Regions from separate parts of the Pandoraea thiooxydans genome, predicted to be linked through region 2. Evidence: predicted binding sites of a transcription regulator. Region 2 holds the regulator's gene; the other holds the start of a gene.

Region 1 (15,555 bases), 350 kb from region 2:
CGCCGCGCGCGGCGACGCCGGGCAGCTCAGCATCGGCTTTACCATGTGCGCGGCCTATAGCGTCGTGCCGGGTTACGCCAAGCGTTTCGGCGCGGCCTACCCGGCCGTCGCGCTGCATCTTCGCGAGGTCGTCTCGAACGATCTGGCGGCGCAGGTGGCAGCCGGGCAGATCGATGCCGCGATCATGTTTCCCGGGGCGCAAAAAAAGGGGCTGGCGATGCGCGAGATCGTCAGCGAGCCGCTTTGCGTGGCACTCTCGCGCAATCATCCGCGCGCGCGTGCGCGTCAGTTGAGGATCTCCCAACTGGCGGGCGAGCCGTTCGTGCTGGCCACCGAACAGGTCGCGCCGACACTGCGCGCGGCGATTGTCGAACACTGCCGCCAGGGCGGCTTCGAGCCAGATATCCGCTTCGAGGTGCAGTTGCAACAGACCGTGCTGAGCCTGGTCGACGAAGGCGTCGGTATCGCACTGGTGCCGGCATCGATGCGCCGGGCCCAGCTGGCCGGCGTGGTATTCCGCCCGTTGCTCGATGCGCCGCAGATCGAGCAAGTGCTTGCGTGGTCACCGCTCAACCGCAACCCGTGCCTCGCGCATTTCCTGGCGCTCGTGTAACGCGCCAGCCCTACTCGTCTTAGAATGCGTGATGCGTCGAGCGCGCCGAGCGCTCGAAGAAGGCCCCGTTCACCCGAATCCGCGTGCCCCGCCGCGCGGTGCGCGCCCGAGGTTTGACCATGTCGACCATCCTGCTGACCGGCTTCGAGCCGTTCGAACAAGAACCCGTGAATCCGTCCTGGGAGGCGGCGCAAGCCCTCGAAGGCGCGCAGATCGGCGGCGCCGTGGTGGTCGCACGCCAGGTGCCGTGCGTGTTCGGCCGGGCGCTCGAGGTGCTGGGCAGCGCCATCGCCGAGACCGATCCGGTACTGGTGGTATGCGTCGGGCAGGCCGGCGGGCGCGCGGAAATGTCGATCGAGCGGGTCGCCATCAATGTCGACGACGCGCGTATCGCCGACAACGCCGGACAACAGCCGATCGATGCGCCGATCGCCGCCGACGGGCCGGCCGCTTACTTTGCCCGTTTGCCGATCAAGGCCATCACGCATGCGCTGCGCGATGCGGGCATTCCCGCCGCGGTCTCGCAAACGGCAGGCACCTTCGTGTGCAACCACATTTTCTACGGGCTGCTGCATCACATCGCGCTGCATCGTCCGGCGCTGCGCGGCGGCTTTATTCACATTCCGTATCTGCCGTCGCAGGCCGCGCGCCATCCGGGCCAGCCGAGCATGGCGCTGGACACCGTCGTCAAGGGCCTGCGCGTGGCCCTTCACACGGCGCTGAGCGTGAGCGAAGATCGCCGGGAAAGCGGCGGCCAGCTGCACTAGGCCGGCGGCGGCAGTTCATTCGCCGGGGTTGCGCCCGGATCGGCCAGCGCCGCCTTGCCGCGGCCTCACGACGCATCCCAGTGTGTCTGTGCGTCGAGCGGATAGACCGGGCGCCGCACCCTCGCAAACGGAAACAACGCGTAGTCGGAACTGGTCACGCCGGCGCTGTCGCACTCGACCAGCCCTCGCGCCAGCGGCAGAAAAACCGGGCGGCAATACATGCGCGACTTCAGCAGCAAAAAACGCTGGCGGGCCGGGTCGATGCCGACGCTGGTAAATACCCCCACATCCAGCGGCTCCTGGGTCCGCTCGGTCACCACGACCTGCGCCGCGCCGATGTCGAACACCGCGGTGCGGCCCATGTAGGCGCGCTGGCCCGTGTAGGTCGGGCCGGTGATCACATACTCGCCGTCGGTAATGGCGCGCACCACGCCGCTGAGCACCACCGGGGTCTTGGTCATGCCCAGTTTGGGTATCTCACGTTTGTTGCCGAGTGCGAGCGTGACGCGCGCGCCGACGCCGGCCGCGCACAACTCGCCGACCGCCTGCGGATCGCACAGCGGGCCCACCGCGATGCCGTCCAGCCCGTGCGCCAGGGCCGCCTGCAGTACGTCCATGGTGTCGCAGGTGCCGCCCGACATGACGTTGTCGCCATGATCGAGCAGCAGCACCGGACCAGGCCGCCCATCGCTTTGCGCGGCAAGTTGCGCGGCACGCTCGAGCGAGACGGCCAGCGGCTCGCTCCGATAGACGAAGTCCTGTCGCTCGGCCCAGATCTGCCGGGCGATGCGCTCGGCCACCGCGTCGGCCGCCGCCGCGTCGCCATTACCGACCACCACCACGCTCAGGCACGGCGCCGGGATATCGGCCAGCGAGAACCCCGCCAGAATCGACACGGCGGCCATGCCGTCGCGCTCGGCCGCGCGCGCCGCAGCCACCGCGCGCTGCATCGCGCCCTCGCCGGTGGCGCTGCGCAGGGTGTGCGTCATCAGAGGCGGGCGACGCCACGCCACCACCGGGCGCAGGCGTCCGGCCAACTGGTCGAACAACAGGCGCCCCGCATGCGCGCCGGTCTCGTACATGTCGACGTGCGGGTAGGTTTTGAAACTGACGAGAATGTCGGCGTTGTCAATCATCTTCTGCGTTACGTTGCCGTGCAGGTCGAGCGCCACCGCCAGCGGCACACCCGGCGCCGCGGCCCGCACGCGCGCCAGCAGGTCGCCCTCGCCGTCATCGCTGTTCTCGGCGACCATCGCACCATGCAGATCCAGCAGGATGGCGTCGCAGCCACCAGCCACCGCTTCGACGATGCGCGCGCACATCGCGTCGTAGGCCTCGGCCGCCACCGGACCGCTCGGGTTGGCGGTGGCCGACAGCGGCGTGACGAGTTCGGCGCCGTGCTGTTCGGCCAGCTCGATGAACGCGCCCATCGCCGTGCGCGCGCCCCGGTTGGCGCGGTACGCGTCGTCGCCGTAGTCGGGCCCGCACGGCCCGAATGCGGCCAGCGGTGTCGGCACCGGCGAGAACGTATTGGTCTCGTGGTTCATGCGGGCAATGACGATCTTCATGCGCGGACCTCGTGAACAGTGGCGGCCGATACCCCGCTCAGGCGGTCGTGCGAATGGCTTGCGCGACCACGTCGAACAATTGGGCGATTTGCGCCTGGTCGACGATCAGCGGCGGCGAAAACGCCAGAATATCGCCGGTATAGCGAATCAGCACGCCCTGCTCGAAACATTTGACGAAAATCTCGTGCGCTCGCGCGCCCGGCGCACCGGCGCGCGGCTGCAGTTCGACGCCGCCGACCAGGCCCAGGTTGCGAATGTCGAGCACGCCGGGCAGCCCCTTGAGCGCGTGGATGGCATCCTCGAAATGGGGCGCCATTTGCGCGGCCCGGTTGAACAGATCCTCGCTGCGATACAGGTCGAGCGCCGCGCAGGCCGCCGCTGCCGCCAGCGGGTGGCCCGAATAGGTATAGCCGTGGAAGAATTCGATCGCCCCGGCCTGGCCGGCATTGACGATGGTGTCGTGGATCGATTGCCGGGCGGCCACCGCCCCCATCGGCACCGTCGCGTTGTTGATGCCCTTGGCCAGCGTCATCAGGTCGGGCGTCACGCCGAAATACTGGGAGGCGAATGGCGCGCCCAGCCGCCCCAGGCCGGTGATCACCTCGTCGAAAATCAGCAGGATGCCGTGCTTGTCGCAGATCTGCCGCAGCCGTTGCAGATAACCCTGCGGCGGCACCAGCACGCCGGTCGAGCCGGCCAGCGGCTCGACGATGACCGCGGCGATGGTCGAGGCGTCGTGCAGCATCACCAGCCGCTCGAGTTCGTCGGCCAGATGCGCGCCCCATGCCGGTTGACCGCGCGTGAAAGCGGCCTCGGCCAGGTTCAGGGTGTGCGGCAAGTGATCGACGGCAGGCAGCAGCGCGCCTGAATAGGTCTTGCGATTGGGCGCGATCCCGCCGACCGAAATGCCGCCGAAGCCCACCCCGTGGTAGCCTCGCTCGCGGCCGATGAAGCGCGTGCGCTGGCCTTCGCCGCGCGCGCGGTGATACGCCAACGCGATCTTCAGCGCGGTGTCGACCGATTCCGAGCCGGAGTTGGTGAAGAAAATCCGCTTCAGGTCGCCCGGCGTCAGTTCGGCAAGCTTGGCGGCCGCCTCGAACGCCTTCGGATGACCCATCTGGAAAGTCGGCGCGAAGTCCATCTCGCCAACCTGCGCCCGCACGGCCTCGACGATCTCGCGACGGCAATGCCCCGCGTTGACGCACCACAGGCCCGCCGTGCCATCGAGCACCTGGCGGCCGTCGTGCGACGTGTAGTACATGCCCTCGGCCTTGACCAGCAGGCGCGGCGCCCGCTTGAATTCCCGATTGGCGGTAAAGGGCATCCAGAATGCCGACATATCGAGCGGCGCATCATGCAATTCCACGGCTCATCTCCTTCGATTTTCAAAGCGCGCCGCGGACCCTCGCCGGGCGCATCGAACACCATATTAAGCATCGGCGACCAATACAGACATGTACAGTTGAGCGGAAACTGCGTATTCTGTATCGGCACCATGCCATGAGTGTGCAGGCAACAGCCGATGCCCGGCCGGCCTGCGCTGCCGGAGTCCCCCACCATGAGTCAACCGTTACGCCTGGCGCTCGACCGCGGCCAGCCCGCATCGCTGGTCGAACAGATCGTGCGCGAGATCGAGCGCGCGCGACACAGCGCCGTGCTGCACGGCGGCATGCGCATGCCGTCGATCCGCCAGTTGGCGCAGGCGCACGGTATCAGCACCTTCACGGTGGTCGAAGCCTACGACCGGCTGGTCGCACAAGGTGTCCTGATCGCACGGCGTGGCGCCGGCTTCTTCGTGGCCAGCGACGATCCCGCGCACGATATGCCGCGGCCGCGGCCGCGCGCGGTCGCGCGCGAGGTCGGCAACGCCTGGTTGCTCTCGGAGGTGTTTGCCGACGACAGCATTCCGGTCAAGAGCGGCTGCGGCTGGCTGCCGGACGATTGGCTGGACGAAGACGGCCTGCAAGGCGCGCTGCGGCAGCTGGCCAAGGGCGCGGGCACGCGCTTCGTGCATTACGGCCACCCGCAGGGGTATGCCCCGCTGCGTCAGAGCATCGCACGACGCCTGGCAGATATCGCGCTCGATGCGCATGCCGACCAGATCGTCCTGACGCACGGCGCCACGCAAGGTCTTGACCTGATCGCCCGCACCTTGCTGCACCCGGGCGACGCCGTGCTGGTGGAGGAGCCCGCCTACTGCAATCTGCTGGCGATCCTGCGCAGCGCCGGCCTGCATGTGGTGGGCGTGCCGCGCGACGCCGCCGGGCTCGATCTGGCGCAGCTGGAGAGCGCGATCCAAACCCATCGGCCGCGCGCGCTATTCCTCAACAGCGTGCTGCAAAACCCGCTCGGCACGTCGCTGTCGCCGGCATGCGCGCACCGCATCCTGCAGTTTGCCGAACAGCACGGCCTGTGGGTGGTCGACGACGATATCTACCGCGAGCTGGCGCCGCCCAATGCGCCAGCCCTGGCCGCCATGGACGGCTTGCACCGGGTCATCTACCTGGGGAGCTTCTCGAAGACCATCTCGCCCTCGATCCGGGTCGGCTATGTCGCTTGCGCGCCAGCGCTGGCCGCCGAGCTCGCGCGCACCAAAATGATCGGCGGCCTGACCACCTCGGAAATCAACGAGCGCCTGGTTCATCTGGTGCTGACCGAGGGCGGCCACCGCAAGCACATCGAGCGGCTCACCGATCGCCTGGCGCGGGCGCGCAGCCGCCTCTGCACTCAATTGACGGCCTGCGGCCTGAGCCTGCTGGCCAAACCCGACGGCGGCATGTTCGTGTGCGCCGCCCTGCCTGAGGGCACGCCCTCCTCGCGCGAGATCGCCGAGCACGCGCTCACGCAGGGAATCATGCTCGCACCCGGCGAGTTCTTCGTCACGCAGTCCGAACCGTGTCACTGGTTCCGCTTCAATGCCGCCTATTCGGACGACGCGCGCCTGTACCGCTTTCTCGAGACCACACTGAGCGCGGCACACGCCTCGTGAGGGACGCGCCGTCCGGCGCGCGCCCTGCCCCGCACTCCCAGTCCCGCACTCCCTGCGCACGGCCCGCGCACTGCCATGGCGCACGCGGCCGCGTGCCACGCCCCGCCTGCACTGATGCGATGCAAATGCGCACCGCCGCGAAGCGTGGCATGGCAATCGTCGTGGCATCGAGGGATTGGCACGACTATTGCCTCCTGAGTCTGCGTAGTCCAATCACTTACGAAGGGAAATCAAATGAAACGACGCACGCTGTTAAACATGGCGGCCATGTCGGGGGCGCTTGCCATTCCGGGTTTGTCCTCAAAAGTTTGGGCGCAGGGCAAGAAGCCGATCAAGATCGGCATTCTGCATTCCCTGTCCGGCACGATGGCGATTTCCGAAACGTCGCTCAAGGACGTGGCGCTGATGACGGTCGACGAGATCAACCGCGCCGGCGGCGTGATGGGGCACCCGATCGAGCCGGTGGTGGTGGATCCGGCATCGAACTGGCCGCTGTTCGCCGAAAAGGCGCGGCAGTTGCTGACCCAGGACAAGGTGGCCGTGGTGTTCGGCTGCTGGACCTCGGTGTCGCGCAAATCGGTGTTGCCGGTTTTCGAAGAACTCAATGGCCTGCTGTTCTACCCCGTGCAGTATGAAGGCGAGGAAATGTCGCGCAACGTCTTCTATACGGGCGCGGCGCCGAACCAGCAGGCAATCCCAGCGGTGGAGTATCTGATGAGCGCCGAAGGCGGCGGCGCCAAGCGTTTCTTCCTGCTCGGCACGGACTACGTCTATCCGCGTACCACCAATCAGATTCTGCGCGGCTTCCTGCATTCGAAGGGCGTGCAGGACAAGGATATTCAGGAGGTCTATACACCGTTCGGCTACAGCGATTACCAGACGATCGTCGCCAATATCAAGCAGTTCGCCCAGGGCGGCAAGACCGCCGTGATCTCGACCATCAATGGCGACTCCAACGTGCCTTTCTACAAGGAACTCGGCAATCAGGGCCTAAAGGCGACCGACGTGCCGGTCATGGCGTTCTCGGTCGGCGAGGAAGAGCTGCGCGGCATGGACACCAAGCCGCTGGTGGGCAACCTGGCCGCATGGAATTACTTCATGTCGCTCAGGAACAAGGAGAACACCGCATTCAAGAAAGAGTGGTTCGAGTACGTCAAGCGCAAGAATCTGCCGGGCGGCAGCAAGCGCGTGACCAACGACCCGATGGAGGCGACCTACGTCGGCATGCATATGTGGAAGCAGGCGGTAGAGAAAGCCGGCACCACCAGCGTCGACAAGGTGAGAACGGCAATGATCGGCCAGACCTTCAACGCGCCCGACGGCTTCAAGCTCATGATGGACGGCAACCACCACCTGCACAAACCCGTGATGATCGGCGAGATTCGCGCCGACGGGCAGTTCAACGTGGTGTGGGAAACCAAGACGACCATCCGCGCACAGCCGTGGAGCCCCTACATCCCGGGCAATCAGGGCAAGCCCGACACGGTGAGCTGATCGTTTTCGGCAACTTTCGGCGCCGCCGACTGCCGGCGGCGCCCAGGATTCTTCCATGTCACGCCTGATCAAAATATTCGCACTACTGATCGTCCTGTTACTGGGTCAGACCTCCGCAATGGCACTGACCGAGACCGACATCGCACCGCTGGGCGGCATGGATTTCGACGCCAAGTCTCAGGCGATCCATCACCTGGTGGACGACGGCACCGAGGCCAGCCAAACGCTGCTGAAGGCGCTGGCCGCCGGCGACGTACTGGTCGGCGACGACAACCGGATCCTGGTCCAGGACGGCGACACCCTGCGCGATGTGCTCAGCGGCCAGCCGGTCAAGGACGACAATGCGCAACCGGTGGTGCTCAACAATGTGCTGCGCGCGCGCGTCGACGACGCCACCGCCGCGCTGAACCTGCAATCGCTGGACCCGGCGGTGCGCGCCAAGGCAATCCGTACCCTGTTGCACTCGGGCAGCACCGACTTCCGCGTGCAGGTCGAACAGGCGCGCGACCGGGAGACCGACCCTGACCTGAAGCGCAAGCTCGATCAGCTATGGGCCGTGACCGCGCTGCACGATGCCGACCCGCTCAAGCGGCGCGAGGCGATCGCGATTATCGTGGCACGCGCGGATCCGCAAATGCGCGGGCTGCTGCTGCCGCTGGTGGCGCGCAAGCCCGACGGCACGTTCGACGAACCCGACACGGGCGTGCGCGTCGCGGCCCAGGCCGGCCTGGCGCAACTCGAGAACGACCAACGCAAGAGCGAGCTGCTTGGCATGCTGTTCGCGGGCCTGAGCCTGGGCAGCGTGCTGCTGCTGGCGGCGCTGGGGCTGGCCATCACGTACGGCCTGCTCGGCATCATCAACATGGCGCACGGCGAATTCCTGATGATCGGCGCCTACGCCACGTACGTCGTGCAAACCCTGTTCCAGCACTACCTGCCGCACGCCTTCAATTGGTATCTGGTGGCCGCCGTCCCCGCCTCGTTCCTGGCCGCCGCGATCGTCGGGCTGATGCTCGAGCGCACCGTGCTGCGCTTTCTCTATGGCCGGCCGCTCGAGACGCTGCTGACCACCTTCGGCATCAGTCTGCTGCTCATGCAAATCGTGCGTACGCTGTTCGGCGCACAGAACGTCGATGTCGCCAACCCGTCGTGGATGAGCGGCGGGGTGAGCGTGCTGCCCAACCTGATCCTGCCTTACAACCGACTGGTCATCATCGGCTTCTCGGTGGTCGTGGTGGCACTGACCTGGGCGCTGCTGAACCTGACCCGGCTGGGCCTGTTCATCCGGGCCGTCACACAGAACCGCAACATGGCCGCCTGCGTCGGCGTGCGCACCCGGCGCGTGGACGCCTACGCGTTCGCCCTCGGTGCGGGCATCGCCGGGCTGGGTGGCTGCGCGCTGTCGCAGATCGGCAACGTCGGGCCGGATCTCGGTCAGGGCTACATCATCGACTCATTCCTCGTGGTGGTGCTGGGCGGCGTCGGCCAGTTGGCCGGCACGGTGTTCGGCGCTTTCGGACTGGGGCTGCTCAACAAGCTGCTCGAGCCGGCCTGGGGCGCGGTGCTGGCAAAAATCGCCGTGCTGGTGCTGATCGTGCTGTTCATCCAAAAGCGTCCCCAAGGACTTTTCGCTCTCAAAGGGCGCAGTGCGGAGGCTTGAATGAATTCCCCCGTTTCTTTTGACGTGTCGCCCGCCGGCCTGTCGCCGCAGCGCGGGTCTGCCGCGTCCACCGTCGGCGGCATGCCCGAGCGGCCACGGCTGCTGCCCAAATACACGGCCGCACCGCTGGCCGCGCTGGTGCTCACAGTGCTGATCATCGTGCCGCTGTGCTCGCTGGTATTGCCGGCTTCGCACCCGCTGCACCTGTCCGCCTACACGATGACACTGATCGGCAAGATCATGTGCTACGCGATCGCCGCACTGGCGCTCGACCTGGTATGGGGCTACTGCGGCATCCTCAGCCTGGGCCATGGGCTGTTCTTCGCGCTGGGCGGCTACGCGATGGGCATGTACCTGATGCGTGCGATCGGGCGCGACGGCGTCTACCACAGCAACCTGCCGGACTTCATGGTGTTCCTCGGCTGGAAGCATCTGCCGTGGTTCTGGCATGGCACCGGCAGCTTCGCCTTCACCTTGCTGCTGATCGTACTGGTGCCCGGCGTGCTGGCGTGGCTGTTCGGCTTTTTTGCCTTTCGCTCGCGCGTCAAGGGCGTGTATCTGTCGATTACCACGCAGGCCATGACGTATGCGGCGATGCTGCTGTTCTATCGCAACGAGACCGGCTTCGGCGGCAACAACGGCTTCACCGACTTCAAGCGCCTGCTGGGGTTTTCGATCGTCGCGCCGGGCACCCGCACGGCGCTGTTCCTGGTGACCTTCCTGGTGCTGGTGCTGGCCTTGCTGGTGTGCCGCGCGCTCGTCATCTCGAAGTTCGGGCGGGTGGTCACGGCGATGCGCGACGCCGAATCGCGCGCGATGTTCCTTGGTTATCGGCCGCTGGGCTACAAGCTGTTCGTGTGGACCTTCTCGGCGGTACTGTGCGGTATCGCCGGCGCGCTTTACGTGCCGCAGGTCGGCATCATCAATCCGAGCGAGATGTCGCCGGTCAACTCGATCGAGATGGCCATCTGGGTTGCCATCGGCGGACGCGGCAGTCTGCTGGGCGCGGTGCTCGGCGCCTTCCTGGTCAATGGGGCGAAGAGTGTCTTCACGGCCTACTTCGCCGAGTACTGGCTATTTTTTCTGGGCGCCATGTTCGTGCTGGTGCCGCTGTTGCTGCCGCACGGTGTCATGGGATTGCTGCGCAGCCTGGCCAGGAAGCCTCGCACGGGAGACGAAGCATGAACCCGCTGATCAGCGACACCGAAGGCATCAGCGTGAGCGGCAGCATCACCGGGCTGGATCACTTGCTGGTGCCAGGCCAGATCGACATCTCGCACGGACTGATCCTGTACCTCGAGAACATCAGCGTGAGCTTCGACGGGTTTCGCGCGCTCAACGATCTGTCACTCTCGCTCAAGCCGGGCGAGCTGCGTTGCGTGATCGGTCCGAACGGCGCAGGCAAGACCACCATGATGGATGTCATCACCGGCAAGACGCGGCCCGACAGCGGACAGGCCTTTCTCGGCCAGACTATCGATCTGACCAAACTCGATGAACCGGCCATCGCGCATGCCGGCGTCGGGCGCAAATTCCAGAAGCCAACCGTATTCGAGCAGCATACGGTTTGGGAAAATCTCGAACTCGCGTGCGACAACGACAAGCGCTGGTTCGCCGCCTTTCATGCCGGGCTCGATCGCCGCACGCGCGAGCGCATCGAGCAGACGTTGTCGCTGATCGACCTGGAACGGCAAGCGGGACGCCGTGCCGGCGCGCTCTCGCACGGCCAGAAACAGCGGCTGGAAATCGGCATGCTGCTGATGCAGCAACCGCAGCTACTGTTGCTCGACGAGCCGGCCGCGGGCATGACCGACGAAGAGACGGTGCAGTTGGCGAAGCTGCTGCAAACGCTGCGCGGACACTGCACGATGATGGTTGTGGAGCACGACATGTCGTTCGTCGCATCGCTGGCGGGCGACACCGGGCGGGTGACCGTGATGGCGCAAGGCCGGGTGCTGGCCGAAGGTACGCTCGACGCGGTGCAGCGCGACGAGCGGGTGATCGAATCTTATCTTGGACGCTAGCAATCATGCTGGAAATCAAGGGCGTCAACCAATATTACGGCGGCAGCCATATCCTCCGTGAGGTCAATCTGCAGGTGCCCGAGAAGCAGCTGACGGTGCTGCTGGGCCGCAACGGCGTGGGCAAGACGACCTTGCTCAAATGCCTGATGGGAACCGTGCCGATCCGCACCGGTGAAATTCTGTGGCAGAACCGGCCGCTGAATCATCTGGCGCCTTATGCACGCGTGACCAGTGGCCTGGCTTACGTGCCGCAGGGGCGCGAGATATTCCCGCGCCTGACGGTCGAGGAGAACCTGCTGATCGGTGCGGCCAGTTTGCCGGCGGCCGAGGCCGGCCGGGGCGTGCCCGACCAAATCTACGCCTTGTTTCCGGTGTTGCGCGACATGCGCGTGCGGCGCGGCGGCGATCTCTCGGGCGGGCAGCAGCAGCAACTGGCGATCGGACGGGCCCTGATGAGCCGGCCGCGGGTGTTGATTCTGGACGAGCCGACCGAAGGCATCCAGCCTTCGATCATCAAGCAGATTGGCGTGACGCTGCGGCAGCTGGTCGACGATCTGGGCCTGACGGTGCTGCTGGTCGAGCAATACTACGACTTCGCCCGGGCGCTGGCCGATCACTACGGCGTCATGAGCCGCGGCACCATCGTCGCCAGCGGTCTGGGCAGCGAGATGGAGCAGCATGGCGTGCGGGAGCTGGTCGCCGTATGAGCGTGCTACATTCGGCGCATCGCGCGCGCAACTATTTCCTCGATGCACAACGATCTTCCTGAATCGCCGGCCGGCCCGAGCGCCGCCGAGCCATTTGCCGGCCCAGGCTGGTGCGCCCATCTCCAGCTCGACTACGAGCGCCGCGACGCCGGCACGGTGTTGGCGCGGCGACATCACAGCGGGCCGCTGGTGGTGCAAAAGGCGCTGTATCCGGAAGGCCCCGGCATATGCCACACCGTGATCGTGCACCCGCCGGGGGGAATTGCCGGCGGCGACGACCTGCGGCTGGACATCGGGCTCGGCGCCGGCACCCACGCGGTGTTCGCCACGCCGGGCGCGACCAAGTGGTACAAGACCCCGCACGCCGGCGCGTGTCAGACGATTCAATTGACGCTGGGGGCGCAGGCCCGGCTCGACTGGCTGCCGCTGGAGAATATCGTGTTCGAGGCGGCCCGCGCCGAGCAGCGCATCGAGGTCACGCTGGGCGCCGGCGCCACCGCGATCGGCTGGGACGCGGTACTGCTGGGCCGCCAGGCCTCGGGCGAGCGCTGGACATCGGGGCAGTGGCGCTCGCTGATGCGCCTGCACGACGCGCGAGGCGAGCTGCTGTGGGTCGAACAGACCGTGCTGGACGCGGCCGACGCGCTGCGCACGTCGCCGGCCGCGCTCGACGGGTTTGCCGTGTTCGCCACCCTGTGGGCCGTGGGACCTGCCTGTACCGCCGAGCTTGCCGAGACCATGGCGCCGGCCTTGCCGTATGGCCCCGATCTGCGCGCAGGCGTGACCTGCCTGCCGGGCAACCTGTTGCTGCTGCGCGTGCTCGGCCAGCGCATGGAGGCCGTGCGGCAATTGCTGATCGAGCAATGGCTGCGCTTGCGGCCGCTGGTGCATGGCACGCCGGGTGTGCCGCTGCGGCTATGGGCGACCTAGCACCATGATGGATCGTTTTGCCCGGAATCGGTGCATGCCTCGTTGCGGTGCATGGCGCGACACGCTAACGAGCCGGCCGACGGCGCAGCCTGGCTGGTACGCTTCGTGCATGAGTCAAGACCGGGCGCGCGCCTGGCGCAATCCTCGATAACACGACGAACCGATGAAACTGACCCCCCGCGAAAAAGACAAGCTGCTGATCTTTACCGCCGCCCTGCTGGCCGAACGACGCCGCGCGCGCGGCCTCAAGCTCAATTACCCGGAAGCAGTCGCTTTTATCACCGCCGCGCTGATGGAGGCCGCCCGTGACGGGCGGACGGTGGCCGACCTGATGCATTACGGCACCACCCTGCTCGGCCGCGACGATGTGATGGACGGCGTGCCGGAGATGATCCCGGATATTCAGGTCGAAGCGACGTTCCCCGACGGCACGAAGCTGGTCACCGTGCACCACCCGATCCCCTAGGCGGCGTCCCTGCAAAGGCATCCACAAAAAGGAAGATAAATGATCCCGGGAGAACTCATCGCCGCCGACGGCGAGCTCGAACTGAACGTCGGCCGCGCGACGATCGTCGTGACGGTCGCCAACAGCGGCGACCGGCCGGTGCAGGTCGGTTCGCATTTTCATTTTGCCGAAGTCAACGATGCACTGCGCTTCGACCGCGCGGCCGCCCGCGGCTTTCGCCTCAATATCGCCGCGGGCACCGCCGTGCGCTTCGAGCCGGGTCAGGAACGCACCGTGGAGTTGGTCGAGCTCGCGGGCGAGCGCGCCGTCTTCGGCTTCAACGCTCAAGTGATGGGGAGACTCTGAGATGACTGTGCGCATGACGCGCCGCGCCTACGCGGAGATGTTCGGCCCGACCACAGGCGACCGGCTGCGCCTGGCCGACACCGAACTGTTCATCGAAATCGAGCGCGATCACACGATTTACGGCGAGGAAGTGAAGTTTGGCGGCGGCAAGGTAATTCGCGACGGCATGGGCCAATCGCAACGCACCCACGCGGAGGTGGCAGACACGGTAATCACCAACGCGGTGATCGTCGACCATTGGGGTATCGTCAAGGCCGACATCGGCCTGAAGGCGGGCCGTATCTGGGCGATCGGCAAGGCCGGCAATCCGGACATTCAGCCCGGCGTGACGATCCCGCTGGGCGCGGCCACCGAAGTGATTGCCGGAGAAGGCATGATCGTGACGGCCGGCGGCATCGATTCGCACATCCATTTCATTTGCCCGCAGCAAATCGAGGAGGCCCTGGCCTCGGGAGTGACCACCATGCTCGGCGGCGGCACCGGCCCGGCGACCGGCACCAACGCGACCACCTGCACGCCCGGGCCGTGGCATATGGAACGCATGTTGCAGGCTGCGGACGGCTGGCCGATCAATCTCGGGTTTCTCGGCAAGGGCAACACCAGCCAGAGCGCGCCGTTGCTCGAGCAGATCGAGGCCGGTGCGATCGGCCTGAAGCTGCATGAAGACTGGGGCTCCACGCCGGCGGCGATCGACACCTGCCTGACGGTGGCCGAGGCCACCGATACGCAGGTCGCCATTCATACCGATACGCTCAACGAGGGCGGCTTCGTGGAAGCCACCGTGGCGGCCATCAAAGGGCGCACCATACACACCTACCATACCGAAGGGGCCGGCGGCGGTCACGCACCCGACATCCTGAAGGTGTGCGGCGAACCGAACGTGCTGCCGTCGTCGACCAATCCGACGCGGCCCTATACGGTGAATACGCTCGACGAGCACCTCGACATGCTGATGGTGTGCCACCACCTCGATCCGTCGATCGCCGAGGATATTGCGTTCGCGGAATCGCGCATTCGGCGCGAAACCATCGCCGCCGAAGACATCCTGCACGACCTGGGAGCGCTGTCGATGATCTCGTCCGACTCGCAGGCCATGGGCCGGGTCGGCGAAGTGGTAATGCGCACCTGGCAGACCGCGCACAAGATGAAGGTGCAGCGCGGCGTGCTCGGCGGCCCGCAGGCCTCGCCCGCGGACAACTTCCGCGTCAAGCGCTACATCGCCAAGTACACGATCAACCCGGCCATCACGCATGGCATGGCGCATGAAATCGGGTCGATCGAAGTCGGCAAATGGGCCGATCTGGTGCTGTGGGAGCCGGCCTTCTTCGGCGTCAAGCCGAGCCTGGTGCTCAAGGGCGGCATGATCTCGATGGCCCTCATGGGCGATCCGAACGCGTCGATCCCGACGCCGCAACCGGTGCACTACCGCGAGATGTTCGGCAGCCGCGCGGGCGCGCTGGCCCGCACGTCGCTGACCTTCGTCTCGCAGGCCGCGTTCGATGCCGGCGTCGCCGGCCGCTATGGCCTGAGCAAGCAAATCGTTCCGGTGCATGGCATCCGCGGCGTGCGCAAGACGCACATGATCCACAACGACTGGCTGCCCGCCATCAGCGTCGACCCTGAAACCTACCAGGTGATCGCCGATGGCGAGTTGCTGACGTGCGAGCCGGCCAAGGTATTGCCGATGGCGCAGCGCTACTTTCTCTTCTAAAAATGCGAATTGCCTTATGAGCGCTCTCGATTCACCTGCGATGCCGGCGCTGCGACGCATCGAAAAACGGCTGGATCCCGCCACCCGTCTGGCCGCGCCGCTGGTCGCGCGCGCCGCGGTGCTGGTGTTGCCGTTCGAGGCGCGCTGCAGGAGCCGGCTGCGCGCGGCGCTCGTCGGCGGCGAGGAGGTCGCGCTGTTCCTGCCGCGCGGCACGGTGCTGCGCCACGGCGACCTGTTGGTGGCCGATGACGGCGGGCTGGTGCGCGTCGAGGCCGCGCCGC
Region 2 (15,555 bases):
AGCATGACCCGGGGTTTGGCGCCGGCGTCGACCAGCTCCCAGGCCATCTCGAACTCCCCGGCCAGGGCGTCGAAGTCGTCCCGCAGCGCGGCCAGGTCGCCGTTACCCGTCAATTGCTGGAAGTGGGTGCGCATGAAAAAGCCGCCGGTGAAGCGATCGTTGTATTGCGCGGAGTCGAGGATGTTGCCGCCCCGGGCGGCCAGGAAGCCGGACACGGCATGCACGATGCCGGGCCGATCGGGGCAGGCAAGTTTGAGGATGTAGCTGTTTTCGACGGGGGTCATCACTGCTCCTTGGTTGGCTGGGTCCGCACCCGCTCGCGCCCGAGCGGGTGATCCAGCGTCGCTATTCGTTGGCGGGTTCGCGCAGGGCCGCCAGCCCTTCGCAATCGGCAGATGTGATGCAGCCGGCGCGCCACAGAAAATCGAGCGATACGAGGCTCGCATCGACCGTCATGTGGCCGCGCTCGATGGCCCGCATGACTTGCGCGACCGGCGCCAGCCAATGCCCGCTGGCCTCGCCGTCCTGGTTGCGCGGCACGCAGCCGGCCGGTAACGCCAGATCGTAGATAAAAATCTGCTCGGCCTGCACGCCCTCGGGGATTTCCGCCAGCACATGCAAGGTATTGCCGTAGCGCGCCTGACGCGACATCCATGGCGGCAACCCGGCCTCTTCCCAACACTCCTTGGCAAGCGTCTCGAGCACGCCATAGCCATTGCCGATACCGCCGCCCACGGCGTTGTCCAGTTGGCCCGGGTCGGTGGCCTTGAGCACGCTGCGCCGTGCAATCCAGAGTTGCGGCGCGACCCCCGCGTGGCGGCCCGGCACGTACGCATTCACATGCACCGCGTAGGTGTTGGTGCCGAAGAATCGGGCCGCGGCGCGTTCGATCCAGGCCATCGGCGCGTCGGCAAACGCATTGCGCACCGCATACTGCTCATCGCGCCAGCCGGTGATCACGCCTTCGGCCGCCAGCGCCTGGACCACCGGAGCGAGCGCCTCGGTGCGCGCGGCGCAGTGATCGAAGCGCGGATGAATCCGCACCGCCAGCGAGCTGCACTCGAATACCTCGGGCCAGCGCAGCAGATGCTCGGCGTCGCGACGGCGAATCCAGCCGAAGCGTTGCGCGCCGATGACCAGTGGCACATGTGAAGCGAAATGAAAATGGCGGGCAGCGGCAATACAGGGGAGCGTCATACGGCGGGGGGCGCGGCGCCTGACGGCGCTCATTCCGGGCAAAGCGCCATTTTACCGTTGGTCGCCGGCCGGCCTCAGATTCTCACGCGGTGGCCCTGCGGATCGTAGGGTGCCTTCAGATGTACGCGCGCCTCGAACAACTCGCCGGCCAGATCGACCTGATAGCGGCCTGCGGCGAGGTAGGCGCCATCGCAAATACCCTCGGCACGGCCCACGTAGCCGAGCCCCACCGGGCAACCCAGCGTATGGCCGAATGCGGCGGAGCTGAGGAAGCCGACCGGGACGCCGTCGCGCAAGATGGCTTCGCCGCCCCACAGCATCCTGTCGGGCGCGCCGTCGAGCATGACCGTCACCAGGCGGCGCTGCACGCCGCGCGCGCGGATCTCGAGCAGCGCCTCGCGCCCGACGAACGGGATGGCCTTGTCGAGCTTGCAAGCGAAGCCGAGCCCGGCCTCGAACGGATTGGTGTCGGGCGTGAGTTCCCGGCCCCAGGCGCGATAGCCCTTTTCGATGCGCAGCGACTCGATCGCGTAGTAGCCGCCGTTGACCAGCCCCCATTGCTTGCCGGCGGCCTGCAGCACCTCGAACACTCCCACTGCGAATTCGACCGGCACATACAGCTCCCAGCCCAGCTCGCCGACATAGGTCAGACGCGTCGCGCGCACGGTGGCATAGCCGATGTCGACTTCCCGGCTCGCCCCGAAAGGAAATGCCCGGTTGCTCCAGTCGGCCTTGGATACGCTTTGCAGCAACGCACGCGCGTGTGGCCCCATCACCGCCAGCACCGCGAACTGCCCGGTGACGTCGACCACCGTGCAATGCCTGTCGAGCGGAATGCGCCGCTCGATCATGTCGAGATCGCGCGTGGCCTGGGCCGAGCCGGTGACCATCAGGTACTGGTCGTGCGCCAGGCGCGTGAGGGTGAAGTCGGACTCGTAGGTGCCGCGCTCGTTCAACATGCCGGTGTAGACGGTGCGGTCCGGCGCCACCGCGACATCGTTGGTGCACAGGGACTGCAGCACGCTTTCGGAATCTCGTCCCTTGATGAGAAATTTCGAGAAGGAGGTCATATCGAACAGCGCCACGCCTTCACGGCACGCCCGGTGTTCGGCGGCGCTCCAGGAGTGCCAATTTTGTTGTCCGAACGAATATTCGATGACCGCCTGCGCCGCACTGGGAGCGAAGAAATTTGGGCGCTCCCAGCCCATTTTGCTGCCGAAACAGGCGCCGGCGTCACGCAGCAGGTGGTACAGCGGCGAGCGGCGAAACGGCCGCGCGGTATCGAGTTCGCGGTTGGGCCATGGCATGGCGTAATGCAGGCCGAGGGTTTCCTTGACGCGATCGTGCAGCCAGGCGTCGTTGCCATTGAAACGGGCGAAGCGGCGAATGTCGACCGGCCAAAGGTCCATCGTCGGCTCGCCCGCGACGATCCACTCGGCCAGCGCCATGCCGGCGCCGCCTGCCGAGGCGATTCCCATCGAGTTGAAGCCCGCGCCGACGAAGAAGTTGCGCAGCTCGGGCGCTTCGCCCAGCATGAAATTGTTGTCGGGTGTGAACGATTCCGGACCGTTGTAGAACTGCCGGATCTGGGCGTGCTCGAGGGCCGGCACCCGCGCCAGCGCGTTTTCCATCAGGATTTCGAACTGGTCCCAATCATCGGGCAGCAGCTGGAATTCGAACTCGTCGGGAATACCGTTCATGCCCCAGGGCTTGGCGTTCGGCTCGAACCCCCCCATCACGAGCCCGCCGACTTCTTCCTTGAAATAAATGTAGCCGTCGGGGTCGCGCATGACCGGCAAGTCGGGGTGCACCCCCGCGATACGCTCCGTCACGATGTAGTAATGCTCGGCCGAATGCAGCGGCACGGTGACGCCGCACAGGCGACCGACCGCCTTGGCCCATTGTCCGGCGCAGTTCACCACAATCTCCGCATCGAGCCGCCCTGTCTGGCCCTCCTTGCTACGCCAAGTCACACCGGTGGCCATGCGCCTGCCGGCTTTTTCCTCGGCGTGGACTGCCGTGACGCGCACGTGTTCGGCAATCGTCGCGCCTGCGGCGCGGGCGCCTCGCGCCAGCGCCTGAGTCAAATCGGTCGGGTTCGCCTTGCCGTCGCCGGGCAGCCACACGGCCCCGAGCAGGTCGTCGGTGCGCATCACCGGCCACAACTCGCCGGCCTCTTTGGGCGAGATGACTTCACACTGCACGCCATAGGCGCGGGCGCCGGCCGCGGTGCGCTTGAGCTGCGCCATGCGCTCGGCGGTGCGCGCCACGCTCAGCGAGCCGCATTGCTTCCAGCCGGTACCGAGCCCGGTTTCCGCCTCCAGCTGGCTATAAAGCCTGGTGGAGTAGCGAATCAGCCGGGTCATGCTCTCCTGCGCGCGCAATTGGCCGACCAGGCCGGCGGCATGCCAGGTGGTGCCGCACGAGAGTTGGCCTTGCTCGAGCAGCACGATATCGCGCCAGCCGAGCTGGGTGAGGTGGTATGCCACCGAGCAGCCGATGATGCCGCCTCCGATGACGACGACTCTGGCATGGCTGGGCAGGGTTGCGGGCATCGCGATCTCTCCGATTGACGAGGCGCCGTCGATATCGTTGGGCGCCATGGATCGCATCATAAGCAAGGTTGTTTAATTTTGCAATATTTTGCAAAATTAATAACCATATTGCCACAAAACTGTCACGATCCAAGGCGCGCCGGTTTCGCCATGCGGCCGGTCGGTCAAGCCACCGCGTCGCGCGCCTCGAACACCTCCCTGGCCGCGAACAGACCATTGAGGGCGGCCGGAAAACCCGCGTAGACAGCCATCTGCATCAACACTTCGACAATCTCCTGGCGCGAGCATCCGACATTGAGTGCGCCGTGCAAATGCACCTTGAGCTGCGGCGCCGCATTGCCAAGCGCCGTGAGCGCCGCCACGACCGCAAGTTCGCGGGCCTTGAGATCGAGCCCCGGGCGACTGTAGATATCGCCGAACGGAAATTCGATCAGATAATCGGCGAAATCGGGGGCGATGCCACTGAGTGCGGCAATGACCTTTTCCCCTTGCTCGCCGTCGATTTCCTTGAGCTTTTCCCAGCCGCGCAAATAACGATTGCTGTCCATCGATGTTCTCCTTGGTTTCAGTAGTGCGTTGTGAACAGGTGCACTGTAGGGCGAGCCTCAAGGCGCTTCCAATACCATTTGTGTGATACCTTTTCGGTATGAACAACAGGATCGATCTGCGACAGTTCCGCTACTTCCTGGCAGTGGCCGAGACGCTCAATTTCGGCCGCGCAGCCGAGCGCCTGCATTTATCGCAACCTCCGCTGAGCCGTCAGATCCAGCAACTGGAAGAGGCGCTGGGTGTGGCGCTTTTCACGCGCGCCAAGACCGGTGTCGCACTGACAGAGGCCGGACGCGTCTTTTTGCCGGAAGCGCGACGCACGCTTGCGCAGGCCGACAAGGCGGTGGCCGCCGTCCAGGCGATGCGCGGCCGAGCCGCGGCCCGCCTGGTCGTGGGGCACACGACGGTGTTCGACCCAAGCGCCTTCACCGATATATTCGATGCCTTTGGCCGTCGTTTTCCGCAGTGGCCGCTGATCGTCAAAAGCCGGCATTCGATCGGCCTGGTCAAGGAAATCCGCAACGGCACGATGGATGCGGCCTTGATCGGACTGCATACGGAAGCCCCCGGCCTGAAGATTGAAAGCGTTCGGCAGGAGCCGCTGGCGGTCGCGCTGCCGGCGCATCACCGCCTCGCGAGAAAGCGCAGCATCGGCTTGCGGGAGCTGGAGGGCGATCCTTTTTTTTGGTTCGAGCGGCGCCTGAATCCGGGGTTTTACGACTATTGCCAAGCCTACTTCGATCGCATCGGCTTTGCTCCCACCGTCGTTCCGGAGCCCCCCGATCATCACGTGCTGCTGGGGCTGATCGCCGCCGGTCAGGGCCTGGCCTTGGTGCCCGCGTCGTTGCGTAGCATCAAGCGCAACGGCGTCGCCTTTCGCGCGCTCAAGGAAGGCGACGAGCTATCGATGGGTGTGGCGCTGGTCTACGCCGAGGGACATTCGTCCGAAGCGCTCGACGCGTTCATCGGATGCGTGCGGGCCCAGGCCAGCCGCAGGTGAAATACCGGCGGAGCGCATCGATGCATCGGACTACGCAATGAGCAGTTCCGGACCTCGCTGCCGCAGTTTGTGCAGGATCGGCTTGGCCGGCGCGGCGTCGCTGATGACGTAACGCGCCGCCTCGAAATGACGAATCTGCACCGGCGTCGTACGGCCGAACTTGGTGGCGTCGGCCACCACGACCGCCATGTTTGCCGAGAGCAGCATGCGCGCGCGCAATTCGGCGGCAGCCCGCGTGTAATCGGTCAGTTCGGCCTCCGCGGTAATTGCGCCGGCCCCGACAAACGAGATGTCTGCATGATACTGCGCCAACTGGTTGACCGCGTCCCAGCCCTGCACGGCATCCTCGTTGTCCTGCAGCTCGCCGCCCAGCAGGGTCACGCGATTCTCGTGCTGGCGACCCAGCATGCGCGCGATCTGCCAGTCATTCGTGTAGACCGTGAGGCGGTGCTTTTCCAGCAGCGCCTGCGCAATCGCGCGAGTGGTCGTGCCTGAGTCGATGATCAGCGAAGCGCCATCGGCCACCAGTTCGGCCGCACGCACGCCGATCGCGCGCTTGCCTGGCGCATTGACCGTCTCGCGCAGCGTCGAGTCGGGCTCGGCACGCTCGGTTGCCAGCGCGCCGCCGTGCGTCATCAGCAGCAGGCCGCGCGCCGCCAGGGTATTGAAATCGCGCCGCACGGTCTCGCGCGAGACGCCCAGCTCGCGCACCACGTCACTGATGGCGAGCGCGCCGCTTTTGGCAAGTTGCTCCAGCACGTATTGTTGTCGTTGCTCGGCTAGCATGGGTGAGGAGAAGTCATCGCAAAAGGAAGCCACAGGATACACCGGCGCCGGGCGGTCATCACCGCGCCTCAGCCCGGCAAGGCGACTCGCACGCCCAGTGCGATAAAGGTCGCGCCGGCGGCCCTGTCGAGCCAGCGCCCGGCACCGGGCCGCCGTTTCAGCCAGGCGCCCAGCGCCCCGGCAAACCAGCCGTAGACGCTGAAGATCACCACGGTCTGCAGCATGAATACCAGGCCGAGCATGAACATCTGCAGACTCGGCCGGCCGCCATGGGCGTCGACGAATTGCGGCAGGAACACCAGAAAGAACAGCGTCACTTTGGGATTCATCAGGTTGCCGAGCACGCTCTGGCGGTATACCTGCCACAGTGGCTTGCCGGCCTGCCCGTGAGCCACGCCGAGACCGGCGCGACTCGTCAGGGCCTTGAGCCCGATCCAGATCAGGTAGGCCGCGCCCGCCAGCTTGATGGCCTGGAACGCCCACGGCGAGGCGCGCAGCACGGCGGCCAGACCGAGCGCGGCCAGCGTCGTATGAAACAGCAGGCCGCTGGCGAACCCATAGGCCGCAACCAGGCCGGCAGCGCGCCCCTGCGCAATGCCGCGCGCCAGCACCTGCAGGTTGTCGGGCCCCGGCGCCACGGTAATGACGATCGAAGTTCCGAGGAATACCAGCAGGTGGGGTAGCGTCATGTCGGTTTCAGCACATGCGATGGAATGGAGAATTGCCGTACCGGGCGGGCCCCGCGATCAATGCCCGTCGAACGAACACACCAGGAACAACGGCAAGCCGGCCTCGCGCAACAGCCGCGAGCCGCCGAGTTCGGGCAGATCGACGATGGCCGCGCCCTCGACGACATCGGCGCCAAGCTTTTCGAGCAGCTTCTTGCCGGCCAGCATGGTGCCGCCGGTGGCCACCAGATCGTCGATCAGCAAGACCTTGTCGCCGGCGTCGCAGGCATCGGCATGAATCTCCACGGCGGCGCTGCCGTATTCGAGTTCGTATTCTTCCGACACGGTCTGGTAGGGTAGCTTGCCTTTCTTGCGGATCGGAATGAAGCCCGCGTTGAGCTCGTGCGCCAGGATCGAGCCGAGAATGAAACCGCGCGCGTCGATGCCGGCGACGTATTTGAGTTCGGTCTGCATGTAGCGATGCACGAATACTTCGATCAACAGCCTCAGCGTGCGCGGGTCTTTCAGCAGCGGCGTGATATCGCGAAACATCACTCCCGGCTGCGGCCAGTCAGGCACGGTGCGAATTTGGCTCTTGATGTAATCGGCGGGAGATTGATCGATCTGCACGGCATCCTCGGTAAAAGAGGCGCCGCACTACACCGCGCGCCTCGTGACTGGCCTGTCATTATGCCAAAGCGCGGCTCACTCGCCGAGCAGGCGTGCCTCGGCATCGGCCAGCGCTTCGGACGGCCCGCTCAGCACGACGATGTCGTCGGCAATCAGTCGCGTTGCGACGTCCGGCTCCAGACCCCGGATGCCGCGCCGCCGAATCGCGGTCACGGCCACGCCGAGCTTGCCGAGCTGCAGCTCGGCAATGGTGCGTCCGATCGCCGCCGCGCGCTGTCCGAGCGGCACGGATTGCAGTCGCACCTGTTCGTGGTCGGCAGTATCGTCTTCGTCACCTGTACCGCGGAAATAGCCGCGCAACAGTCCGTAGCGCGCATTGCGGGCTTCCTCGATGCGCCGCAGCACGCGCCGCATCGGCACACCCACCAGCACCAGCGCGTGCGAGGCCAGCATGAGGCTGCCCTCGACGATCTCGGGAACGACTTCGGTGGCGCCTGCGGCGAGCAGTTTATCGATGTCGCTATCGTCGACGGTGCGCACCACGACCGGCAGGGTGGGCTCCAGGTCGTGAACGTTGGCGAGCACCTTGAGCGCCGCCGGCGTACTGTCGTAGGTCACCACCACGCCGGCGGCACGGTGAATCCCGGCAGCCACCAGTGCGTCGCGCCGGGCCGCGTCGCCGAACACCACCGATTCGCCGGCACTGGCCGCGGCCAGCACGATATCGGGGTCGAGTTCGAGCGCGATATAGGCGATGTCTTCCTGCTCGAGCAGGCGCGCCAGATTTTGGCCGCAGCGGCCGTAACCGCAGATGATGACGTGCCCGGCGGTCTTCATGCTTTGCGAGGCGATTTTGGTCATCTGCAGCGCCTGCAGCATCCACTCGTTGGAGGCGAATCGCAGGGCGATCCGGTCGGCGTTCTGAATCAGAAATGGCGCCAGCAGCATCGACAGGAGCATCGAGGCCAGGATCGCCTGGATCAGCGCCGGCTCGACCAGTGCCTGCCCGCGAATCATATTCAGCAGCACGAAGCCGAATTCGCCGGCCTGCGCCAGCCCCAGGCCGGTACGAATCGCCACGCCGGGACTGCCGCCGAACAGGCGCGTGAGCCCGGCAATCACACAAAACTTGAGCGCAACCGGCCCGATCAGCAAAGCCAGCACCAGCGGCCACTGCCGCGCGACCAGATGCGGATCGAGCAGCATGCCGGTGGTAATGAAGAACAAGCCAAGCAGCACATCGCGAAACGGCTTGACGTCGTCTTCCACCTGATGCCTGAAAGGCGTCTCGGCTATCAGCATGCCGGCGATAAAGGCGCCCAGCGCCATCGACAGGCCCAGCAAATCGGTCAGATAGGCCATGCCGAGCGTGAGCAGCAGCAGGTTCAGCATGAACAGTTCCTGCGAGCGCCGCGCCGCCACCACATGAAACCAGCGGCCGACGAGCCGCTGCCCCACCCAGAGCAGCAGCGCGAGCGCGCCGGTGATTTTGAGCGCCGCCAGCGCCAACGCCATGAGCAGCGCTTTCGGATTGCCGCCGAGCGCCGAGATCAGAATCAGCAGCGGCACCACCGCGAGGTCCTGGAACAGCAGCACGCCCATGATGTTGCGGCCGTGTTCGGACTCCAGCTCGAGACGCTCCGACAACAGCTTGCTGACGATCGCCGTGGACGACATTGCCAGCGCCCCGCCCAGCGCGAGCGACGCCTGCCACGACAGCGGATACCACCAATTGATTGCCAAACCCGCCAGCACGCTGGCCAGAATCGTGAGCACGACCTGCGACACCCCGAGCCCGAGGACGACACGCCGCATCGCCTTGAGCTTGGGCAGGGAAAATTCGATGCCGATCGAGAACATCAGAAACACGACCCCGAATTCGGCCAGATACTGCATGCGCTCGGAATCGCCCACCACGCCGAAGGCGTGCGGGCCGATAATGACCCCGACGACCAGATAGCCGAGGGTCGGCGGCAGACGCAGGAAGCGGAACAGGACCACCCCCAGCGCCGCGGCCAGCAACAGGATAAGCGTCAGTTCGAGTGGCGAGATCATCGGCACGACTTTCCGGTAGACGTTCGAAACAGGGGAAAGCGCCCTGGATTGCCGCTTTATGGCGCGCTTACGCGCTCCGGCGCGGCCCGCCATGCGGCTTGCGTTGGTTTGCTATACTCCGCGCATGATAGCGAAAATCAATTCCGACCGGGCACTTGCGCTTGCCCGCGAGGTGTTGCGCATTGAAGCTTCCGCAGTGGAACGCATCGGCGCACAGCTCGATGAAAGCTTTGCCGCGGCAGTCGGCTTGCTGCTGGCATGCAAGGGCCGGGTCGTCGTCAGCGGCATGGGGAAATCAGGCCACATCGCCCGCAAGATCGCGGCGACGTTCGCCAGCACCGGCACACCCGCATTCTTCGTTCATCCCGCCGAGGCAAGCCATGGCGATCTCGGCATGATTACCGCCGAGGACATCGTGGTCGCGCTGTCGAACTCAGGCGAAACGGCGGAGTTGGTCAGCATCCTGCCGGCGGTCAAGCGCTCCGGCGCGGCGTTGATCGCCCTGACCGGTAACGCGGCGTCGAGTCTGGCCAAGCTGGCCGATGTGCATCTCGACGCCAGCGTCGAAAAAGAAGCCTGTCCGCTCAATCTGGCTCCCACGGCGAGCACCACCGCCGCACTCGCACTGGGCGACGCACTGGCGGTCGTCCTGCTCGACGCGCGCGGCTTCGGGGCGGAAGATTTCGCGCGCTCGCACCCGGGCGGCGCGTTGGGCCGACGGCTGCTGACCTACGTCAGAGACATCATGCGCACGGGCGAACAGGTGCCCCAGGTGACGCTTGACGCGAGTCTGTCGCAAGCCCTGCTCGAAATCACCAAGAAACGCCTCGGCATGACGGCCATCGTCGATCGCGACAACAAGGTAGCCGGCATCTTCACCGACGGCGACTTGCGGCGATTGATGGAACGCACGCTCGATTTTCGCGAGCTCAAGCTGACCGAAGTCATGACCGCGCGGCCGCGCACCATCGGGCCCGACCACCTGGCTGCCGAGGCCGCCGAGCTGATGGAGCGCTACGGTATCACGCAGTTGCTCGTCACCGATGCCGACGATCGCCTGCTCGGCGCCTTGAACATTCACGACCTGTTCGCGGCCAAAGTGGTATGACCCAATCGCACGATCTTACCGTCGCCCGGCAGCGCGCCGCTCGCATCGACCTGATGATTTTCGATGTCGACGGCGTGTTTACCGACGGTCGCCTGCTGTATGGCCCGCAGGGGGAATTCGGCAAGCAGTTCTCCACCCTGGACGGTCACGGCGTGAAATTGCTGGCTGCCAGCGGGGTCGAGGTCGGCATCATTACGGGCCGTCGTTCCGAGACGGTGGCGCTGCGCGCGGCCGAGCTAGGCATCGCGCATGTCCATCAAGGCGCCAGCGACAAGCGCGCCGCGCTCGACGCGTTGTGCGCGGCCACCGGCATCGCGCCGGCGTCATGCGGCTACATGGGCGATGACTGGCCCGACTTGCCGGTGCTGACGCGGGTGGGTTTTGCCGCGGCTCCCGCCAACGCCCACCCCGAGGTGCGCCAGCGCTGCCACTGGATCGCCGAGCAAAGCGGCGGCGCCGGCGCAGTGCGCGCGCTGTGCGACTTCGTGCTGCGCGCGCGGGGCAGCTACGACGATTTGCTGAACCAGGTCCTGGCATAGCACCGCCCGATGCAACGCGTAACCCCGACCTCGATCCTGGCGACCATCCTGCTGGCCGCATTGGCCTCCGGAACCTATTGGCTGGTGCAGCGCACGCTGCCGACCAGCGAGCCGTCGGCGGAACGTCCCAAGCATCACACGCCGGACTACTACGCCGACAATATCTCGATTTCGATGCTCTCGGCCACTGGGCAAACCCAGTACCGGATCAATGCGGCCACCATGGTGCACTACGAGGACGACTCGACCACCAGCGTGACACGCCCGGCGATTCGCGCCTTTACGCCCGGGCAGCCGGAGGTGACCGCGACGGCCCTGCGCGGCACGATCAACAGTGACGACTCGGTGGTCGACCTGTACGATCAGGCCGTTATCACGCGCGCGCCCGATGCGACCGATCCTGGCATGAGAGCGACCTCGCAGCACTTCCAGGTGCTGGTCAACGACGATGTCGTGCGCACCGAGATGCCGGTGCAGTTGACGCGCGGGCAGTCGGTGATGACCGCCAGCGGCATGAATTTCAATAACGTTACCCGGGTATTACAATTGCTCGGCAACGTGCGCGGGACCATCATGCCCGCCGAATTGAACGGCTCACGGGGCACCGCCAAACCAACCGGGGCAAAACATTAAAGCCATCACAACAAGACTCATGACCGACCGATCCATCTTCTGGCGCCTGGGCTGCGCGGCGCTGACCATCCTCGCGTGCGCGTTGCTGTTCTCGATGCCAGCGCGTGCCGAACGCGCCGATCGCGATAAGCCGATGAACATCGAGTCGGACCAGATGCGCTACGACGATCTCAAGCAGGTCAACGTATTCACCGGCAACGTGACGATCACCAAGGGCACCATCGTGCTCAAGGCCGACCGCGTCGAGGTGCATCAGGATCCGGAGGGCTATCAGTACGCCACCGCCTATGCCGCGCCGGGCAAGCTCGCGTTCATGAAACAAAAGCGCGACGGTCTCGATGAATATATCGAAGGCTGGGGCGAGCAAATCGATTACAACGGCAAGACCCAGATCGCCACGCTGACCAAGCATGCGGTGCTCAAGCGGCTCGCCGGCGCCAAGGTGATGGACGAGGTGCATGGCAGCGTGATCACTTACGACACGTATAACGAAGTCTATACGGCCGTCGGCGGCAAAGACCAGGTCAGCGAAAACAACCCGGGCGGCCGCGTGCGGGCTACCCTGGCGCCAAAAACCGCCAGCACCCCGGGTGCCGCGGCGCCGAGCGGGGCCGGCACCGCCCTGAAACCCTCCAACAGTCTCGGCAATCCGCGTGAATAGCCCATCCCAACAGCCCGTCAAGAGCGTCCTGACCGTACGCAACCTGAAAAAGCGTTACGGCACGCGCACTGTCGTCAAAGACGTTTCGCTGGATGTAAAAAGCGGCGAGGTGGTCGGCTTGCTTGGTCCCAACGGCGCCGGCAAGACGACCTCTTTTTACATGATCGTCGGACTGGTGCCGGCCGACGCGGGGCAGATCAGCCTGGACGACACCCTGTTGAGCGACATGCCGATTCACCGGCGCGCCAGACTCGGTTTATCGTATTTGCCCCAGGAAGCCTCGGTGTTTCGCAAACTGAGTGTCGAGGAAAACATCCGCGCAGTGCTTGAACTGCAAAACGGCGACGACGGCAAGACGCTGCCCAAGAAAGACATCGACGAGCGCATCGAATCGTTGCTCGACGAATTGCAGATCGCGCACTTGCGCGCCAATCCGGCGATGTCGCTGTCCGGCGGCGAGCGCCGCCGCGTCGAAATCGCGCGGGCGCTGGCCACTCGGCCGCGCTTCATCCTGTTGGATGAGCCGTTCGCCGGTGTCGACCCGATCGCCGTGCTGGAGATTCAGCGTATCGTGCGGTTTCTCAAGGATCGCAACATCGGGGTGTTGATCACCGACCACAACGTACGCGAGACGCTCGGCATCTGCGACCACGCCTACATCATCAGCGAAGGCAGCGTGCTGGCCGCCGGCACGCCTGACCAGATCGTCGCCGACGAGAGCGTGCGGCGCGTTTATCTGGGCGAGAACTTCCGCATGTAATGGGTGCGGGCACGTCCCCCGCCACGCCTCCCCGAACACGCCGCCGCGCTGGTGCGCGCATCGGTTCCCTTGTCCTGGCAAAGCCTCTACAATTGAACCAGGATACGATATGAAACCGACGCTTCAACTACGCACCTCCCAGCATCTGGCCCTGACCCCTCAGTTGCAGCAATCGATCCGTTTGCTGCAACTGTCGACGCTCGAGCTGCAGCAGGAAGTGGAACACGCGCTGACACAAAACCCGATGCTGGAGCAGGCCGACGACTGGCTCTCGGGCTCGGTTCGCGTCAACACCGACGGTTCCTTGCGCAGCGAGCGCGGCGCATCCGCCGCCGAGCCACCGCTTGGCGGCAGCCGCGAAGCGGCATCGCCCGAGGGCGGCGGCGACCAGGACGGCAGCGATTATGGCGAACCCCTGCGGGACACCGCCGGCGACTGGACGCTCAACGATTTCAGTCGCAATGGCAACGCCCAGGACGACGACGACGCGTCACAGCCGCAACTGCATGTCGACCAGACCAGCCTGCGCGAACATCTGCTCGCGCAACTGAATCTGACCCAGGCCAGCCAACGGGACCGTGCCCTGGTGGGCTTCCTGATCGAATCCCTCGATGAAGACGGCTATCTGGGAATTACGCTGGATGAAATCCAGCATGAGCTGTTGTCGGAGCTCGAGCTCGAAACCGAGGAACTGAATGCCGCACTGGCCCTGCTGCAAAGCTTCGATCCGGCGGGCGTGGGCGCGCGCAACGCCGCGGAATGCCTGAAACTGCAGTTGCAGCGCCAGCCGGCCAATGCAGTCCGGGCGCTGGCGCTGCGGATCGTGCAGGACCATCTCGAGTTATTGGCGGCCCGCGACTTCACTCGACTCAAACGCCTGCTCGGCGCGAGCGACGCCGAATTGCGCGCGGCTCATGCAGCGATCCGCGCGCTCGATCCATTCCCCGGCTCGGCTTATGGCGGCCCCACCACGGACTACGTCATTCCGGACGTCCTGGTGCGCAAGTCAGGCAAGACCTGGCACGCGGAGTTGAATCCGGAGATCATGCCGAAGCTGCGCATCAACGAAATGTATGCGCGGATTCTGCGCAGCAATCGCAACGACCCGGGCGCCGGCAATCTCCAGCAGCAACTGCAGGAGGCGCGCTGGCTGATCAAGAATATTCAGCAACGCTTCGATACCATCCTGCGCGTCGCGCAAGCCATCGTCGAGCGGCAAAAGAATTTTTTCACGCACGGTGAAATCGGCATGCGGCCCTTGGTTTTGCGGGAAATTGCTGATACGCTAGGCTTACATGAATCGACCATTTCACGCGTAACGACCAGCAAGTACATGCTCACGCCGTTCGGCACGTTCGAGCTGAAATATTTTTTCGGCAGCCATGTGGCAACCGACACCGGCGGGGCGGCCTCCTCGACCGCCATTCGCGCCCTCATCAAGCAACTGATAGGAGCAGAAGAGTCCAAAAACCCCCTTTCCGACAGCCGCATAGCTGAACTGCTGGGTGAGCAGGGTTTCGTGGTGGCACGGCGCACCGTTGCCAAATACCGCGAAGCGTTACGGATCCCGGCAGTCAATTTGCGCAAATCTTTGTAAGGTCCGATGCGCTAACCCGCATCGGGGTCGCCCTGCCGCGGCGCTCATTCCGTGACGATGCAAGCAACCGCCAACTGAATCGCCACACCCAACACCGCGGCGCCCCAGCAAGGAGAGCAGCTATGAATCTCAAGATCAGTGGACACCATCTCGACATCACGCCAGCGTTGCGCGAGTATGTGGTCAACAAGCTGGACCGCGTGGTCCGGCACTTTGACCAGGTGATCGATGTCAGTGTGCTACTGTCGCTCGACAACCATAAGGAAAAAGAGAAACGGCAAAAGGCGGAAATCACCCTGCATTTAAAGGGCAAGGATATATACGTAGAAAGTTGCGACGGCAATCTGTACGCTGCCGTCGATATGCTGATCGACAAGCTGGACCGCCAGGTGATTCGGCACAAGGATCGTCTTCAGGAGCATCAGCATGAAGCAATCAAACATCAATCGCCAGATCTACCTCAATAGATTCAATCAATGAGCAGTCGCCGGCCAGAACGCCGGCATGTGACCAGGGCCGCAGCAGCGGCCCTTTGCTTTATGTGCCGAGACATCCGCCGGATACGTCAAATCGGGATGCATGCCACAATAAGATTGATCCGAGAGCGACAACGCCTCGCTGGTCTATAATGCGTGGTCGATTCCCGGGGTTTCGGTTCCACGCCATTTGAGCGCCGCATCACAAGATGAACCGTCTAGTCAAACTTTTACCTATTACCAATATTGTCCTGGGACTGAATGTCACCAGCAAGAAACGCGTCTTCGAACAAGCCGGACTGTTGTTCGAGAACAATCACGGGCAAGCGCGCGGCGCTGTG

Evidence for each region. The regulator sigma-54, encoded in region 2, starts transcription at its own class of promoters, with help from an activator protein. The targets are predictions, from matches to a motif close to TGGCANGNAANCTGCTTT.
Region 1: PATSB16_RS18015 (urease subunit gamma) is a predicted target of sigma-54. The motif match lies at 12,847-12,864, and genes of this name have one in related genera.

The regions. Positions count from the first base shown of each region.
Region 1 is NZ_CP014839.1:3,890,383-3,905,937, forward strand. Features, by position in the region: gene PATSB16_RS17960 (LysR family transcriptional regulator) at 1-613, shown strand, start outside; gene pcp (pyroglutamyl-peptidase I) at 733-1,380, shown strand; gene PATSB16_RS17970 (M81 family metallopeptidase) at 1,446-2,948, opposite strand; gene aptA (omega-aminotransferase AptA) at 2,986-4,287, opposite strand; gene PATSB16_RS17980 (aminotransferase-like domain-containing protein) at 4,507-5,937, shown strand; gene urtA (urea ABC transporter substrate-binding protein) at 6,172-7,431, shown strand; gene urtB (urea ABC transporter permease subunit UrtB) at 7,487-9,091, shown strand; gene urtC (urea ABC transporter permease subunit UrtC) at 9,173-10,276, shown strand; gene urtD (urea ABC transporter ATP-binding protein UrtD) at 10,273-11,115, shown strand; gene urtE (urea ABC transporter ATP-binding subunit UrtE) at 11,121-11,822, shown strand; gene PATSB16_RS18010 (urease accessory protein UreD) at 11,865-12,752, shown strand; gene PATSB16_RS18015 (urease subunit gamma) at 12,916-13,218, shown strand; gene PATSB16_RS18020 (urease subunit beta) at 13,258-13,563, shown strand; gene ureC (urease subunit alpha) at 13,565-15,274, shown strand; gene ureE (urease accessory protein UreE) at 15,324-15,555, shown strand, end outside.
Region 2 is NZ_CP014839.1:3,542,687-3,558,241, forward strand. Features, by position in the region: gene purU (formyltetrahydrofolate deformylase) at 1-284, opposite strand, end outside; gene PATSB16_RS16180 (NUDIX hydrolase) at 346-1,197, opposite strand; gene PATSB16_RS16185 (GcvT family protein) at 1,272-3,752, opposite strand; gene PATSB16_RS16190 (carboxymuconolactone decarboxylase family protein) at 3,917-4,300, opposite strand; gene PATSB16_RS16195 (LysR family transcriptional regulator) at 4,399-5,301, shown strand; gene PATSB16_RS16200 (DeoR/GlpR family DNA-binding transcription regulator) at 5,332-6,087, opposite strand; gene PATSB16_RS16205 (LysE family translocator) at 6,156-6,776, opposite strand; gene PATSB16_RS16210 (adenine phosphoribosyltransferase) at 6,834-7,385, opposite strand; gene PATSB16_RS16215 (monovalent cation:proton antiporter family protein) at 7,461-9,440, opposite strand; gene PATSB16_RS16220 (KpsF/GutQ family sugar-phosphate isomerase) at 9,565-10,548, shown strand; gene PATSB16_RS16225 (KdsC family phosphatase) at 10,545-11,087, shown strand; gene lptC (LPS export ABC transporter periplasmic protein LptC) at 11,097-11,720, shown strand; gene lptA (lipopolysaccharide transport periplasmic protein LptA) at 11,740-12,381, shown strand; gene lptB (LPS export ABC transporter ATP-binding protein) at 12,374-13,141, shown strand; gene PATSB16_RS16245 (RNA polymerase factor sigma-54) at 13,251-14,738, shown strand; gene hpf (ribosome hibernation-promoting factor, HPF/YfiA family) at 14,861-15,205, shown strand; gene PATSB16_RS16255 (PTS sugar transporter subunit IIA) at 15,424-15,555, shown strand, end outside.